Regions from separate parts of the Mesorhizobium sp. M0028 genome, predicted to be linked through region 2. Evidence: predicted binding sites of a transcription regulator. Region 2 holds the regulator's gene; each other region holds the start of a gene.

Region 1 (4,439 bases), on a different contig from region 2:
CCTCAGCCATTCCACATATTCGTCCGCCGTCATGCCCCCCAGATCCAGCGTACCAGCCATACGGCCGAGCATCTGGCTGAATCTGCGCGAGGCTTCCTCCTTCGACATGTTTTCGTCGACCGCAATGACACGAGCACCGTCCTCGGTGGGGACGAACTCCACCTCCGAGCCCGGGCCGATACCCAGATGATCCCGTATTTCCTTCGGGATGGTCACTTGGCCCTTGGTGGTAACGCGCATGGTAATACCTCGTTGGTATTACTTATTGTTCACTGGAGAACAAGTCAAGAACAAACTTATTCGGCCAGCATCGCCATCCTGTAGGCGATGCTCTGCCTGTGATGCGCGTGACAGATGGCGATGGCCAGCGCATCGGCGGCGTCGTCGGTGTCGAAAGTCGCCTTCGGCATCAGCACCTTGACCATCATATGGATCTGCTTCTTGTCGCCATGGCCGACGCCGATCACCGCCTTCTTGACGGCGTTGGGCGCATATTCGGCAACGGCAAGGCCGGCGCGCGCCGGCACCAGCATGGCGATGCCGCGTGCCTGGCCGAGTTTCAGCGTCGCCGCGGCATCCTTGTTGACGAAGGTCTGCTCGACCGCCGCCTCGTGCGGCATCGTGGCATGCAGGATCTCGGCAAGCCCGTCATGCAATTGGCAAAGACGCACCGCCAGCGCCGCCTTGTCGTCGGACCGTACTGTGCCGGAAGCGACGAAGCGCAGCGAATTGCCAAGGCTTTCGACGATGCCCCAGCCGGTGCGCCTAAGCCCCGGATCGATGCCGATGATGCGAATCGCTTCCCCCATCCGCCAAGTCTACCTTCGGCGGGCAGCGATGCCAGCGAAATGTGAACAAACCAGAAACGGGGCTCGTGATGTCCACAAAGCCTCTGAGACCGTTTCGAAAGGTCGCTCCGGCGAGTCATATGGTGGTGGTTTCGGGAACCGGAGCGCAGCGGACATTTGGGTCCGTGAGCCCACGCGTGATCCCGAGGGGATCATGCGCAATCAAAGTGCTGCAGCGTCCTTTGCGCGTCCAAAAGGACGCGGCGCTGCAGGTAAGCGGAGAAAACGCCGCCAGATGGCCGCTGGAGTAGAGTTTCCAAACGGTCTCTCAGCCGCGGGCGAAAGCCGTGTTGAGCAACGTGATCTGGTCGGAGACCGGATTGAGGCGACGGCTCGACTGAGGCACCTCGGCGAGGCCGCCATAGATCTCCTCGTCCATGCGGCGCACCAGCGCCTGCAGGCGCAGCGAGCGGTTGACGAGGTCGACGAAATCCGTCGGCAGCTCGGCCCAGCCGGGCGCCTCGTCATGCGCGGAGGCGGTGTCGAGACGCACCTTGGATTTTTCGGAAGCCACCTGATCGCGGGTCATCTCGCCGGAATTCGCCGCCCGCTGCAAAAGCAGCCACGAGGCGACCTGCATCAGCCTGGTGGTCAGCCGCATCGACTCGGCCGCATAAAGCGTCGCCGCCAGCCTCGACAGCTTCTTGGCCTCGGCGCGGCCCTTGCCGTCGAGATATTCGGCCGCCTGCTCGACCAAGCCCATGCCTTCCTGATAGAGCGGCTTGAAGGATTGGGAGAAAACCCGGCGCTCCGCCAGCTTGATGGTGTTCGCGCTCGCCTTCGAAGGCTCGTTCATCGCTGCGCCCCTGCACTTGCCTGACAGCCGGCCGATTCGGCTCTTGGCCGCCATATCCGGCAGCCTAAACGACTGAAGCTTGAAAATGCGCTTCGCTGCCGGCGAAGGCAAGCACATGTTTAACAAACGGTTAACGGCCGCATTTGGCCCAAGGGGCTCCATACCGGCGAACAAAAAAAGAGCCGCGGATAAGGCGGCTCTCAGGAGTTTAACAGGGAGGCGTCAAACAAAGTGGCTCCAACCACTCGGTAAGAATCCAGATCACTGGATGGACATAGTAAACGCCTGTAAAGCTTAACAAAGCCTTAACGCAGGGCATATTTTTCGATCAAGCGCCCAGCATCTGTGCCGTAACAGCACAGCTGGCCGGCTAAGCCGCCGCTCTCACCACCGGCTGGAAGTGGGGGCGACGCGCTTGCGCCACGGTTCCTCCAGATCGTGACCGACATACCGAAACAGATCCGCTCGCCGCGCGACATCGTTCCGAAACAGGCGCCGCGCTAAACGCCCGCTCCTCGCAACGAGGCGGAGCAAAATTGCGCTCCGGCAATCATGAAAATTTCTCAAGGAGCGAACAATGGACTGGTACTCGGCCGTTAAATTTCTGCACATCGTCTCGGCGATCCTCTGGGTCGGCGGCGGCTTCACCCTGATGCTGCTTGCGGTACGCGCCGACCGCGCTGGAAACGTCGAAGGCATGTTGCAGGCGATGCGCGCCACTGGCGAGCTCGGTAACCGGTTCGTCGCGCCGATATCGATGCTGACATTGCTCTTCGGCCTCATCATGTGCGGCTTCTGGGTCGGCTTTTCCGATTTGTGGGTGCTGATCGGCCTTGCCGGTTATGCGACGACCTTCTGCATCGGCATGTTCGTCTTCAAGCCGACTGCCGACCGCATGGCAGGCATGATCGCCAAGGATGGCGTGACGCCGGCGGTGCTTGCCCAGGGCCAGCGCGTCCTCAATGCCGCGCGCTTCGACTATTCGGTGATGCTGATGATCATCGCGGACATGGTGCTGAAGCCGACACTGCACGACATCACCATTCTTGGCTGCATGGCGTTCGTGCTGGCAACCGGCGCTGCTCTCGCGCTTGGCAGGACGCGGCCGCTGCTGCCGAGTGCCGCCTGAGGTTTAAGGAATCCGGCGGCGGCCGCCTGGGGCCGCCGTCTTACAGAAGGCCGGCGATGCCGTCCCACAGAAGCTTGACCGCGACGACCGCCACGGTCGCATAGGTGAAGGGATAGAACAGCTCCGGCCGCATCCGCCGCACCAGCCAGGCGCCGGCGATTGTCGACAGCGGCGCCAGCGGCATCAGCACCGCCGACGCGGTCAAATTGGTGGTGTCGAACTGGCCGAGCGCGAAATAGGGGATGAGCTTCAGTGCATTGGTGACGGCGAAGAAGATCGCCGCGGTGCCGGACAGCACCTTCGGATCCAGCCTGATCGGCAACGCATAGACCTGAAAAGGCGGGCCGCCGACATGGGCGACGAAGCTGGTGAACCCGGCAACGGTACCCCAGAAGCCGGCGGCAACGCGGTTGGGCTCCGCCGCGTGGCCGGCACCGTGGCGGAGTTGCAAATAGAGCCAGCGCAGCACGAAGATCAGGGCGACCGCGCCGACGATCAGCCGGACCATCTCTTCGGTTACAAGTGCCGCCGTCAGCCAGCCAAGGGCAATGCCGATCACGGCACCCGGCATCATGTCGGCCAGCATCTTGCGGTCGAAGATACCCCACCATGTCCACACCGAGACAATGTCCATCAGGCACAGAATTGGCAGAAGAATTGCGGCAGCCTGAACCGGCGGCATGGTCAGCGCCATCAATGGCACGCCGACAAAGCCGACGGCGCCGCCGAAGCCGCCTTTCGACAGGCCGACGAGGATGACGGCCGGCATGGCCGCGGCATAGAACCAGGGATCGATGAGCAGGCCTGACATGGGGAAAGGAGGCTGGAGGGAAAGTTGAACTCTGGAATAGACCAGAAATGGCCAGACCGCGACCGCAAATACGTGGGCCACGCCACCGGAGCCCGTCACATATTTGGCATGTCGAGCGGCGGCGGGCGTCTCCGGATCGGCTGCGCCTTGATGATGGCGGTGCTGGTTTCGGCCTTGTCGGCGATGCGGTCGAGAATCCCGTCGAGCTCGCCGATCGAGCGGACGAACAGCCGGGCGACGAAGCAGTCATCGCCCGTCACCTTGTCGCATTCGCCGAATTCCGGGATTTCCTCGATCAGCTTCTGGACGATGTGCAGCTTACCGGGCAACGGCCGGATGCGAACGATCGCCTGCAAGGCGTAGCCGAGCGCCTGCGGATCGATGTCGATGGTGAATGCGCGAATGACGCCGCGATCCTCAAGCCGCCGAAGCCGCTCCGAAACGCTTGGCGACGACAACCCGACCTGCAGCGCCAGTTCCTTCAGCGAGGTCCGTGAATCCCTGACCAGGATATCGAGGAGCTTTCTATCGAGCTCGTCCAGCATTTTACAATTCCAAGAAAAAGCCGATGTTTACCTAATTAAATTAGGTTCGTTCTGCATATCACCAGCTACAAGTCATGGAAAGGCCCATATCTGCCGTGGGATTATAGAATCTCAACGGGTTTCGGGAGCATCCATGGACAACACGGTACGCGGCACGATCGAAATGACTGCGGCGATGGCGATCCTCGGCACGATCGGCTGGTTCGTCGTCCTGTCCGGCCAACCCATCATGGACGTGGTGTTCTGGCGCTGCGCCTTCGGTGCGGTAACGCTGCTGGTTATCTGCACGGCGCTGGGACTGCTGCGCGGC
Region 2 (4,439 bases):
GGCACGCGAAGCGGCCCCTAGCGAATTGCCGTCGAGATAGATCACTCCTTGCGGCAGCACAAAGCGGTCGCGCATCGCGCGCAGCGGATCTGCAGCATCCATCGCCCTTATGGCCACGAGATCGGGAATTCCTGTCATGATTTGTCTGCTCCCCAAGATTCACCGCAACGCCGGACACGCATCGACGGCATCCATCGGTCACGAGCGGTTCTCCATTACCTGGTATCGCGCAGCAAGGCTCCACCGGCGACAAGTTGCCTGACCATGCGGTGGAAACCAGGAGCCAAGCCAACCCAAGGTTGGCGTTTTGAGTTCGTTTCGTTCACGGTGCATTGACCAAACCGCACAGTCGATACGGCTTCAATTCCGTGCCCCTTTGCCGGCTGACGGCCGATACCAGTGCCGCCTTCTGGAAACCCAGAGGCCGCAAACGAAAGCAGAATCAAGGCGATGAGGCCCGCGGCGGTGAAAATGCAGCGTCCCGGTTTGGCGAGTGGTATCGTTACCCGAGCCCTAACACATTCATTAAACTTTAAACAGTTGCGGAACACAACTGGAACAGATAGTGTTTGTTCTGGGTTTGTTTTTCTGATTCTGTTGGGGGTCGCTATGCTGACACGCAAACAACACGAACTGCTTATGTTCATCCACGAAAGGCTGAAGGAAAGCGGTATCCCGCCCTCCTTCGACGAGATGAAGGAAGCGCTCGACCTGGCTTCCAAATCGGGAATCCACCGGCTGATTACGGCGCTGGAGGAGCGCGGCTTCATTCGCCGTTTGCCCAACAGGGCCCGTGCGCTGGAGGTGCTGCGCCTGCCCGATTCGATCGCCCCCGGCCTCAATGCGGCACGCAAGTTCTCGCCGAGTGTCATCCAGGGCAGTCTTGGGCAAGGTCCTCGGCAAGGCAAGCCGACATCGTCGCGCGTCCCTGCAGCCGGCAATGACGACGATGTCGTCGCCGCCGTGTCTATCCCGGTGATGGGCCGCATCGCCGCCGGTGTGCCGATCGATGCCATCCAGCACCAGACGCATTCGATCTCGGTGCCGCCGGACATGATCATGGGCGGCGAGCATTATGCGCTCGAGGTCAAAGGCGATTCGATGATCGAGGCTGGCATTTTCGACGGCGACACGGTGATCATCCGCAATGCCGATACGGCGAGCCCCGGTGAGATCGTGGTGGCACTGGTCGACGAGGAAGAAGCGACGCTGAAGCGGTTCCGCCGCAAGGGCGCCTCGATCGCCCTGGAAGCCGCCAATCCGGCCTACGAGACGCGCATCTTCGGACCAGACAGGGTCAAGGTGCAGGGCAAGCTCGTTGGGCTGATCCGCCGCTACTGAGCTGCGCCCTTGGCGCCGGCTTTTGGCTTGTCGGCTCTGCGGTATGGCGGCATGCCCCGCGCCGCGCGGGAAAATTTCCGCTGCACGTGCCAGGGCCGGTATGATTTTTCGACGGCGAAGCGGATTTCGGCGCGTGTTGCCGCTTGTGGATCGAAATAGACGGCCGCACTTCCCGCGCGCGCCAGTTGCCGTTTGGTGACGACGAGGACCAGCCGGTCGTAGTAGCAGGGATTATGGGCGGTGGCGTCGTCGATGACGATCAAGCTGGCAAAGGCGCAGGCTGGCCGTGCAGTATCGCGGTCATTGGCTAGCGCGATGATCGCGCCGGATGGATGCCTGGCAAGGCAGAGACCGTCCGTGCAAATGAACGGCATGCCCGGCGGTAAGTCGGCCGGATCGGCAATGTCGAATTGCGGATCGTTCTTTCCAGGTGTTTCCGGCGCGACGATAGCCTCTGATGTGAGCGCGCGTTTCCAGTTGTCGATGGTGAACTCATTCGGGCGTGCCCGGTTGACCGCGAGTTCACCGCTGCCGATCGGCAGCGCGACGAGCCGTGCGTCCTCCGAGATCAATACATCGGGTACGCGCGTCTGCGTTGTCGTTAGCAAGCCGGCGAGCGCAAAAGGAAGGGCCACGAGCCGCAACCAGGTCGTCGCCATGCTGGCAATGACGAGGGCGATCGTCACCAAAAGGACAGATCTCAGCGAAATCAGCCCGACCGCATCGATCGGCGAGCGCTCGGAGATCCACCCGGACAGGGCGATCATCGCCGTCAGCCCCTTGCCCATCACGTAGAGGAAAGGCCCATCCGCGCCGAACGGCATCGCCAGCGCACTGAGGACGGCGAAGGGCATGACGACCAGTGAGATGATAGGCATGATGGCCAGATTGGCGAACAGGCTGAGCGGCGCCACGCGCTGGAAATGCCATATGGCGAAAAGCGCCGTGGCGCTCCCTGCAATGATCGAGGTCATCGCCAGGCCGCCCATGCCCAGCAGTACCTTTCTAGTGGCAAAGCGTAGCGGCGACCGCCGGGGCGGCGGCGTGGTGGCCCCGCCGGCGCGGTAATCGGACCAGCCTGCATAGGCGCCGACAAGGGCCGCCGTCGCGGCGAAGGACATCTGGAAGCTCGGACCGACCACCTCGTGCGGCGACACCAGAATGACCGCGATGGCCGAGATCGCCAGGTTGCGCATGGTGAGCGCGGCCCGGTCGAACAGCACGGCGATAAGCATCACCGCCAGCATGATGAAGCTGCGTTCGGCCGCCACCACAATGCCGGAAAAGACGAGGTAGGCCGCAATCGAAAAAAGCGCGGCGGCCGCGGCATATTTCTTGACCGGCCGTCGCGATGAGAAATCGGGAAACAACGCAAAGGTGCCGCGTAGCAGCGCCATGATGGTGCCGGCGACCAACGCCATATGCAGCCCCGAGATGGAGATGATGTGGTAGATGCCGGTACGCCGCATCGCTTCGTTGATCTCCTCGGGAATGCCGGCGCGCACGCCGACGATCAGCGCAGCAGCAATCTCGCCCTCGGCGCCGCCGATGCGGCTGCGGATATGGTCGGCGATGGATTCGCGCGCGTCTTCGATCGCGGAAGAAAGCCGCGCGGCAAACGGCATGCTGCCCGACGACACGACTTTCGGATTGCCGAGAAAAAAGCCGCTGCCGCCGATACCGGCAAAATAGCTGTCGAAGGAGAAATCATAGCTGTCGGGCCGCACCGGCCCGGTCGGCGGCAGCAGCCGCACATAGCCGGCGATCTCGGAACCGGCGGTCAGCTCAGCCGGTATTTTCATCGCCGAAACGCGGACCCGTTCCGGCATGTAGCGCAGTGTCGGCCTGGCGGTTGAGATCACATCGATCGTCAGCCTGATGCGGCCGCTCGCCATGGGCTCGAACGATACGACGCGACCCGTAAGGCGCGTCGAGATTTCGGAACCGAGCATATGCGTTCCGACACGCCAGGTCTCGACCTTGGCGGCAAGCACGCCAAGCGCGCAGAGCAACGCCGCCATGAAGCACAGGCGGGTTCTGGGCCACGACCGCGAGGCGACGGCACAGAGGGCTGCCAAGGCGACGATTGCGATCGGCTGTGGAAAGGCCGGCTCCACCGCCAGCGCAAAATATACGATCACCCCGCATGCGAGGAACACCGGCACCAGCAGGAAGGCGACCCCACGGTCGAGCTCCAGGCCGACCGCCGAGGTTACGCCGTTGCGGATACGGGACGGTGACGGGAGGCGGAAACGCCGGCGTAGGCGCACGATGGGCTCGGCCGCGGGCACGAGAACCGTTGCTGGGTCGCTCGCCGGCAGCGACGGGGCATCAAAGCGTGGAACCGGCAGCAATGCCGGTGCCGGCAGGACAGGCACGGGCGCGGCAAACAGCAAGCGTTCGCTGACGCCGCTGCCAACGTCCTCGCCCTCGCCCGCACCACGGCCTCGCACAGCCATCGGGTCTGCCCCTTGCGCCCTCGACCTCCTATGCTACATGAACGCGCAACGCGCGAAAGTCCGCAAACCCACTTCCTTCGCCTGCCTGAGAGTTCCATGCCCGACAAGGTCGTCACCCGTTTTGCCCCCTCGCCCACCGGCTATCTGCATATTGGCGGGGCGCGCACGGCGCTGTTCAACTGGCTGTATGCCAAGCACACAGCCGGCACGATGCTGCTGCGCATCGAGGACACCGACCGCGAGCGTTCCACCGATGCGGCAACCGCGGCCATCCTCGACGGGCTTTCCTGGCTTGGCCTGACATGGGACGGTGAGCCGGTGTCGCAGTTCGAGCGTGCGCCGCGCCATCGCGAGGTGGCCGAGGAACTCGTTCGCATGGGCAAGGCCTATTATTGTTACGCGACGCCTGCCGAGTTGGAGGCAATGCGCGAGAGCGCACGAGCCAAGGGGCTGCCTCCCCGCTATGACGGCCGCTGGCGCGACCGCGACCCCTCCGAGGCGCCGGCCGGCGCCAAGGGGGCGATCCGCATCAAGGCGCCGACAGACGGCGAGACGGTTGTGCATGACCGCGTCCAGGGCGACGTGCGCTTTCCCAACAAGGATCTCGACGATTTCATTATTCTGCGCTCGGACGGCAAC
Region 3 (4,439 bases), on a different contig from region 2:
GCGCCGGAGACTGCCTTGCCCGTCCGCTTGTCGAAGGCGATGACCGTGCCGTCTTCGGTGCGGATGCAGGAAACCGCGGCATCCGCATTGCCGGCCGGCAGGCAATTCGTGGCCGGAGCCGTGAGGGGAACGGCTCCGGCCGTTCCGGCCGCTTGCGCTGCCGGATCCGAGGCGCGAGCCTCGGGCATCGTCCCGGCCGGGGAGGAGGACAGCCAGGACGAAGGGGAAAAGGTTGGCACATGACTACCGCGGCCGCCTCCTTGGCGCTGGGGGGCGGATTCGAGGACCGAAAGCTGGCGGAGCGACTTGTGCATGGCCACATAAGAGCATAACTTAAGCCATAATGCAAGCGATTCTTGCATAGACGAAACCGAATCTTGTGCCTCAGATGGAGCCATGGTGAAAACTGCACTGTCGATCAAGGTCGGGGCGGCGATCCGCCGGGCGCGCAAGCAGCGCGGCCTGGTGATGCGCCACATTGCCGAGCACAACGACACCGACGTCGCTGCCGTCGGCAATTGGGAAACCGGGCGCAACCTGCCCAAGACCGAGAACCTTTTGAAGACCGCCGCCTTCCTGCGCGTCGACCCGGTGGCGCTCGGCAAGGGCGAGGTCGTCTTCCTCGAAGATGCCGGGCCGGTCGCCGATGCCGAGATCGTCACCGATCCCGGCCCCCTGCCCGCCGGGCCGATGGACATCCAGCTTCTCGGCACCGCCGTCGGCGGCGACGATGGCGACTTCACCTTCAACGGCCAGCCGGCCGGCTATGTCCAGCGGCCGCCGGGGATCCGGCATCTGCGCAACGTGTTTGCGCTGCACGTGCTGAGCGATTCGATGGTGCCGCGCTACGAGCCCGGCGAGATGATCTATTGCGGCGGCCGCGAGGCCGTGCCCGGCGACCATGTGGTGATCGAGACGCTGCCCGAGGAGAACGAGCAAAACGGCAAGGCCTTCATCAAGAAGCTGGTCAAGCGCACCGCCGCCGAGCTGATCGTCGAGCAATACAATCCGCCCAAGACGCTGACCTTCAACCGCTACGCCATCAAGAACGTCTTCCGCGTCATCCCGCTCAAGGAACTGCTGGGGTATTGACGGGCGCTTGTTGCCTTCTCCCCTTGTGGGAGAAGGTGGATCGGCGCACAGCGCCGAGCCGGATGAGGGTGCTGGAAGGAACGCGGCGGAGGAAATGTAGACGCGATTTTAAGCACTTACGCCATCAAGGTAGCGATCCGTCCAACACCCCTCATCCGACCGATCTTCGCTCGGCCACCTTCTCCCACAAGGGGAGAAGGGAAGAGCAGCACGCCCTCCCCCTCAAGCCCGCCTCGATTGCTCCAGCTCTCGACCGTTGAGCAGGCGCGCCTCGGCGCGGGCTCGCTGCCGGTCGTCGATGAAGGCAGCCTGGATCGAAACGGCGGCGCCCGGCAGGCCGTCGGCCCGGCAGGCCTTGCAGATCAGGCGCCCGGAAAGTGCTGATAGCGGTGTCTCCGGCCTCACCCCATGCCGCTTGAGCTCGGCCGGCTTCCACCACCTGTTGCGGCCGCAATCGATGCACTCGACGGCAATCGAGACGACATCGGCGATCGTCGCTTCCTTGCCCGCTAATGCCATGGCCATCCCCATCGTTGTTCCTGCTTTGTTCACATTATCGGTTTTCGAGGCGGAGTCGAGTCGGTTCCGCTTACACCAACGTGAAAGTTTCACTTGTTCATTTATTTGAGTTATGCTTCTATACCATGCAAGCTGGAATCGGCGCAGCCGCGGCCGCTCCGTCCACCGAATGCAAGGGAGTGACGATGGACCTCGCCCAGTTCGCCCAGGCCTGCGGTTATGCCGGCGACAGCCCGGCCATGCTTGCCGCCTTCGCGGCCATCCGCCAGGACGGCATCCGCACGGCGCGCCAGGGCCATCGCCAGCGCAAGGCGGCGATCGACCGGATGAAGCCGAGCCGCGCTTTGTTCCTGGCGGCGATCCGCCCGGCGCAGTCGGCCGAGGAGGCGATCGAGGACGCCGCCCGCTTCCTGTCGATGTTCCGCAACATGCCGCACTGGCGACAGGAAAGGCGCAGCGCCGACCTCGCCCGCGCCAGGCAGCAGCGCCTCTTCGCCCGCTTCTTCCGCCGCTACGGCTATCGCCTCTGGGCGTTGGAGGCCGCCTGAAGACGCGCGCCCCCCTTGCAGTCAAAACGGATATTGCGATCGCCAACACTGCGCCGTATGTCTCCGCGCGATGAGCGAGATCGAATTCCGTCGTGCCCAGGCGCCCGACCTGCCGGCGATCGTTGCAATGCTTGCCGACGATGCGCTCGGCGCAGACCGGGAAGACCCGTCCACGCCGCTCGCGCCATCCTATCTCGATGCCTTCAGCGCGATCGATGCCTATCCCAACCAGTTGCTGGCCGTGGCCGTCGAGGCCGGGCAATTGGTCGGAACGCTGCAACTCAGCTTCCTTCCAGGCATTTCGAGGAAAGGCGCCTGGCGCGGCCAGATCGAAGGCGTTCGCGTCGCCCGGCAATGGCGCTCTCGCGGCGTCGGCAAGCTGATGATCGAATGGGCGATTGAAGCGTGCCGTTCGCGCGGCTGCAGCCTCATTCAGCTCACCACGGACAACAGTCGACGGGAAGCGCACACCTTCTACGAGCGCCTCGGTTTCACCGCCAGCCATCTCGGCTACAAGATGGCGCTGTAGGTCGCTGCAGCAGGCGCCGTCGGCGAAGCTGCCGATCTCCCCCCTTGCGGGGGAGATGCCCGGCAGGGCAGAGGGGGGTGCTGTCCCTCCGACCTGTCAACCAATCGGAGCCAAACCCTCAGGCTGATTCGAGTTGGCAACAACTGAAGTCGAAGTTGGCGATCCGTCCCACCCCCCTCTGTCCTGCCGGACATCTCCCCCGCAAGGGGGGAGATTGGATGTTGCTTCGACTTTCGCCAACCACCAACGCTGGAACGCAGGCAGACAGAGGGCGCCAAACTGAAACAATTGCCCTCCACCTGCCCTCCGCGCCGCTTGACAATCCGCCCACAATGTTCTCTTTATGTTCTCATCAAAACTCTAGACAAGGCGGCGTTTGAACCGCCGCGGGCGAACGGGCGGATGGAAGCCAACATCCTCCACGCGGATCTGGATGCCTTCTATGCCTCGGTCGAACAACTGCTCGACCCGGCCTTGCGCGGCAAGCCGATTGCCGTCGGCGGCGGGGTAGTGCTCGCCGCATCCTATGAAGCCAAGGCGTTCGGCGTGCGCGGCGGCATGCCGGGACGGCGGGCGCGGGAACTCTGCCCGCAACTCATTTTCGTCGGCGGCCATTTCAAGGACTATCAGCGGCTGGGCGATGCGGCAATCAAGGTGCTGGGCGATTTCACGCCGGTGGTCGAGCGAATTTCCATCGACGAGGCCTTTGCCGACGTCGCCGGCTGCAACCACCTGTTCGGCTCGCCGGCCGAGATCGCCGGCAAGATCCGCCACCGCGTGCGGGCAGAGCTCGGCCTGCCGATCTCGGTCGGCGTAGCCCGCACCAAGCATCTGGCCAAGATCGCCTCACAGGTCGCAAAACCCGACGGGCTGGTGGTGGTCGATCCGCGCCACGAGCTGGAGTTCCTGCACCACCTGCCGGTCGAGCTGATGTGGGGTGTCGGCCCGGTCACCAGGGAGCGGCTGGCCGGCATCGGCGTCAACACCATCGGCGAGCTGGCGAAGACCAACGATGGCGCGCTGGAGCGCCTGCTCGGGCCGGCGGCGGGAGAAAAACTCAACGCGCTGGCGTGGAACCGCGATCCGCGCAAGCTGGAGACGCAGCGCCGGGCGCGCTCGGCCGGCGCGCAATCGGCGCTCGGCCGAAAACCGGCCGAGGAGCAGGTCTTCGTGCCTGCGCTGCTGCATCTGGCCGATAGGGTCGCCACAAGATTGCGGGCGAAATCCCGCCCCGGCCGCACGGTGACGGTTCGCGTCCGCTTTGCCGACCTGCGCTCGGTGACGCGCTCGATCACGCTCGACCAGCCGATATCGGCAACCGCCATGCTGGCCGAGATCGCCGAGGCGCTGGTGCGCAAGGTGCTCATCGACCATCCGCACGAAAAGACAATCTCGCTGCTGGCGATCGCTGTCTCGCATCTGGAGCAGCATGCCGGCCTGCAACTGGAACTGCCGCTCGGGCTCGCCGACGACCGCCGCCGCCCCGGCACCAGGAAGGGCGCGGCGCGCTGGACCGCAGATCGCGCCGTCGACAAGATCCGCGACCGCTTCGGCTGGGAGGCGGTCGGCTACGCCTCGGTCGCGCTCGGACTGTCGCGGTCCGTTCCCGACGCGTTTCGCGAGCTCGCCGAAAAGGAATTGTGAGCTGCGCGGCCGGGGCGAAAAAAGATTATCCGGCAGGAGCCAGGGGCGATACGGCCGGCCCGTTCAAAGCCGTGCCATCGACGGCAAAATGCGAGCCGTGGCAGGGG

The links. The regulator LexA, encoded in region 2, represses DNA repair genes until DNA is damaged. The targets are predictions, from matches to a motif close to TGTTCNNNNTGTGTTCNG.
Region 1: the regulator LexA is predicted to act here: its motif matches at 851-868, upstream of ruvC (crossover junction endodeoxyribonuclease RuvC).
Region 3: the regulator LexA is predicted to act here: its motif matches at 3,022-3,039, upstream of dinB (DNA polymerase IV).

The regions. Positions count from the first base shown of each region.
Region 1 covers NZ_JAMYVG010000002.1:365,199-369,637, reverse strand. The annotation lists gene NKJ93_RS06840 (AbrB/MazE/SpoVT family DNA-binding domain-containing protein) at 1-240, opposite strand, end outside; gene ruvC (crossover junction endodeoxyribonuclease RuvC) at 297-809, opposite strand; gene rcdA (protease adaptor protein RcdA) at 1,117-1,644, opposite strand; gene NKJ93_RS06825 (DUF2269 family protein) at 2,222-2,773, shown strand; gene NKJ93_RS06820 (sulfite exporter TauE/SafE family protein) at 2,814-3,584, opposite strand; gene NKJ93_RS06815 (Lrp/AsnC family transcriptional regulator) at 3,680-4,129, opposite strand; gene NKJ93_RS06810 (DMT family transporter) at 4,263-4,439, shown strand, end outside.
Region 2 covers NZ_JAMYVG010000001.1:313,662-318,100, reverse strand. The annotation lists gene kynU (kynureninase) at 1-138, opposite strand, end outside; gene lexA (transcriptional repressor LexA) at 610-1,341, shown strand; gene NKJ93_RS01555 (ComEC/Rec2 family competence protein) at 1,335-3,800, opposite strand; gene gltX (glutamate--tRNA ligase) at 3,897-4,439, shown strand, end outside.
Region 3 covers NZ_JAMYVG010000026.1:50,192-54,630, reverse strand. The annotation lists gene NKJ93_RS29855 (hypothetical protein) at 1-188, opposite strand, end outside; gene NKJ93_RS29850 (XRE family transcriptional regulator) at 397-1,092, shown strand; gene NKJ93_RS29845 (hypothetical protein) at 1,315-1,611, opposite strand; gene NKJ93_RS29840 (hypothetical protein) at 1,797-2,159, shown strand; gene NKJ93_RS29835 (GNAT family N-acetyltransferase) at 2,230-2,688, shown strand; gene dinB (DNA polymerase IV) at 3,091-4,332, shown strand; gene NKJ93_RS29825 (FAD-dependent oxidoreductase) at 4,358-4,439, opposite strand, start outside.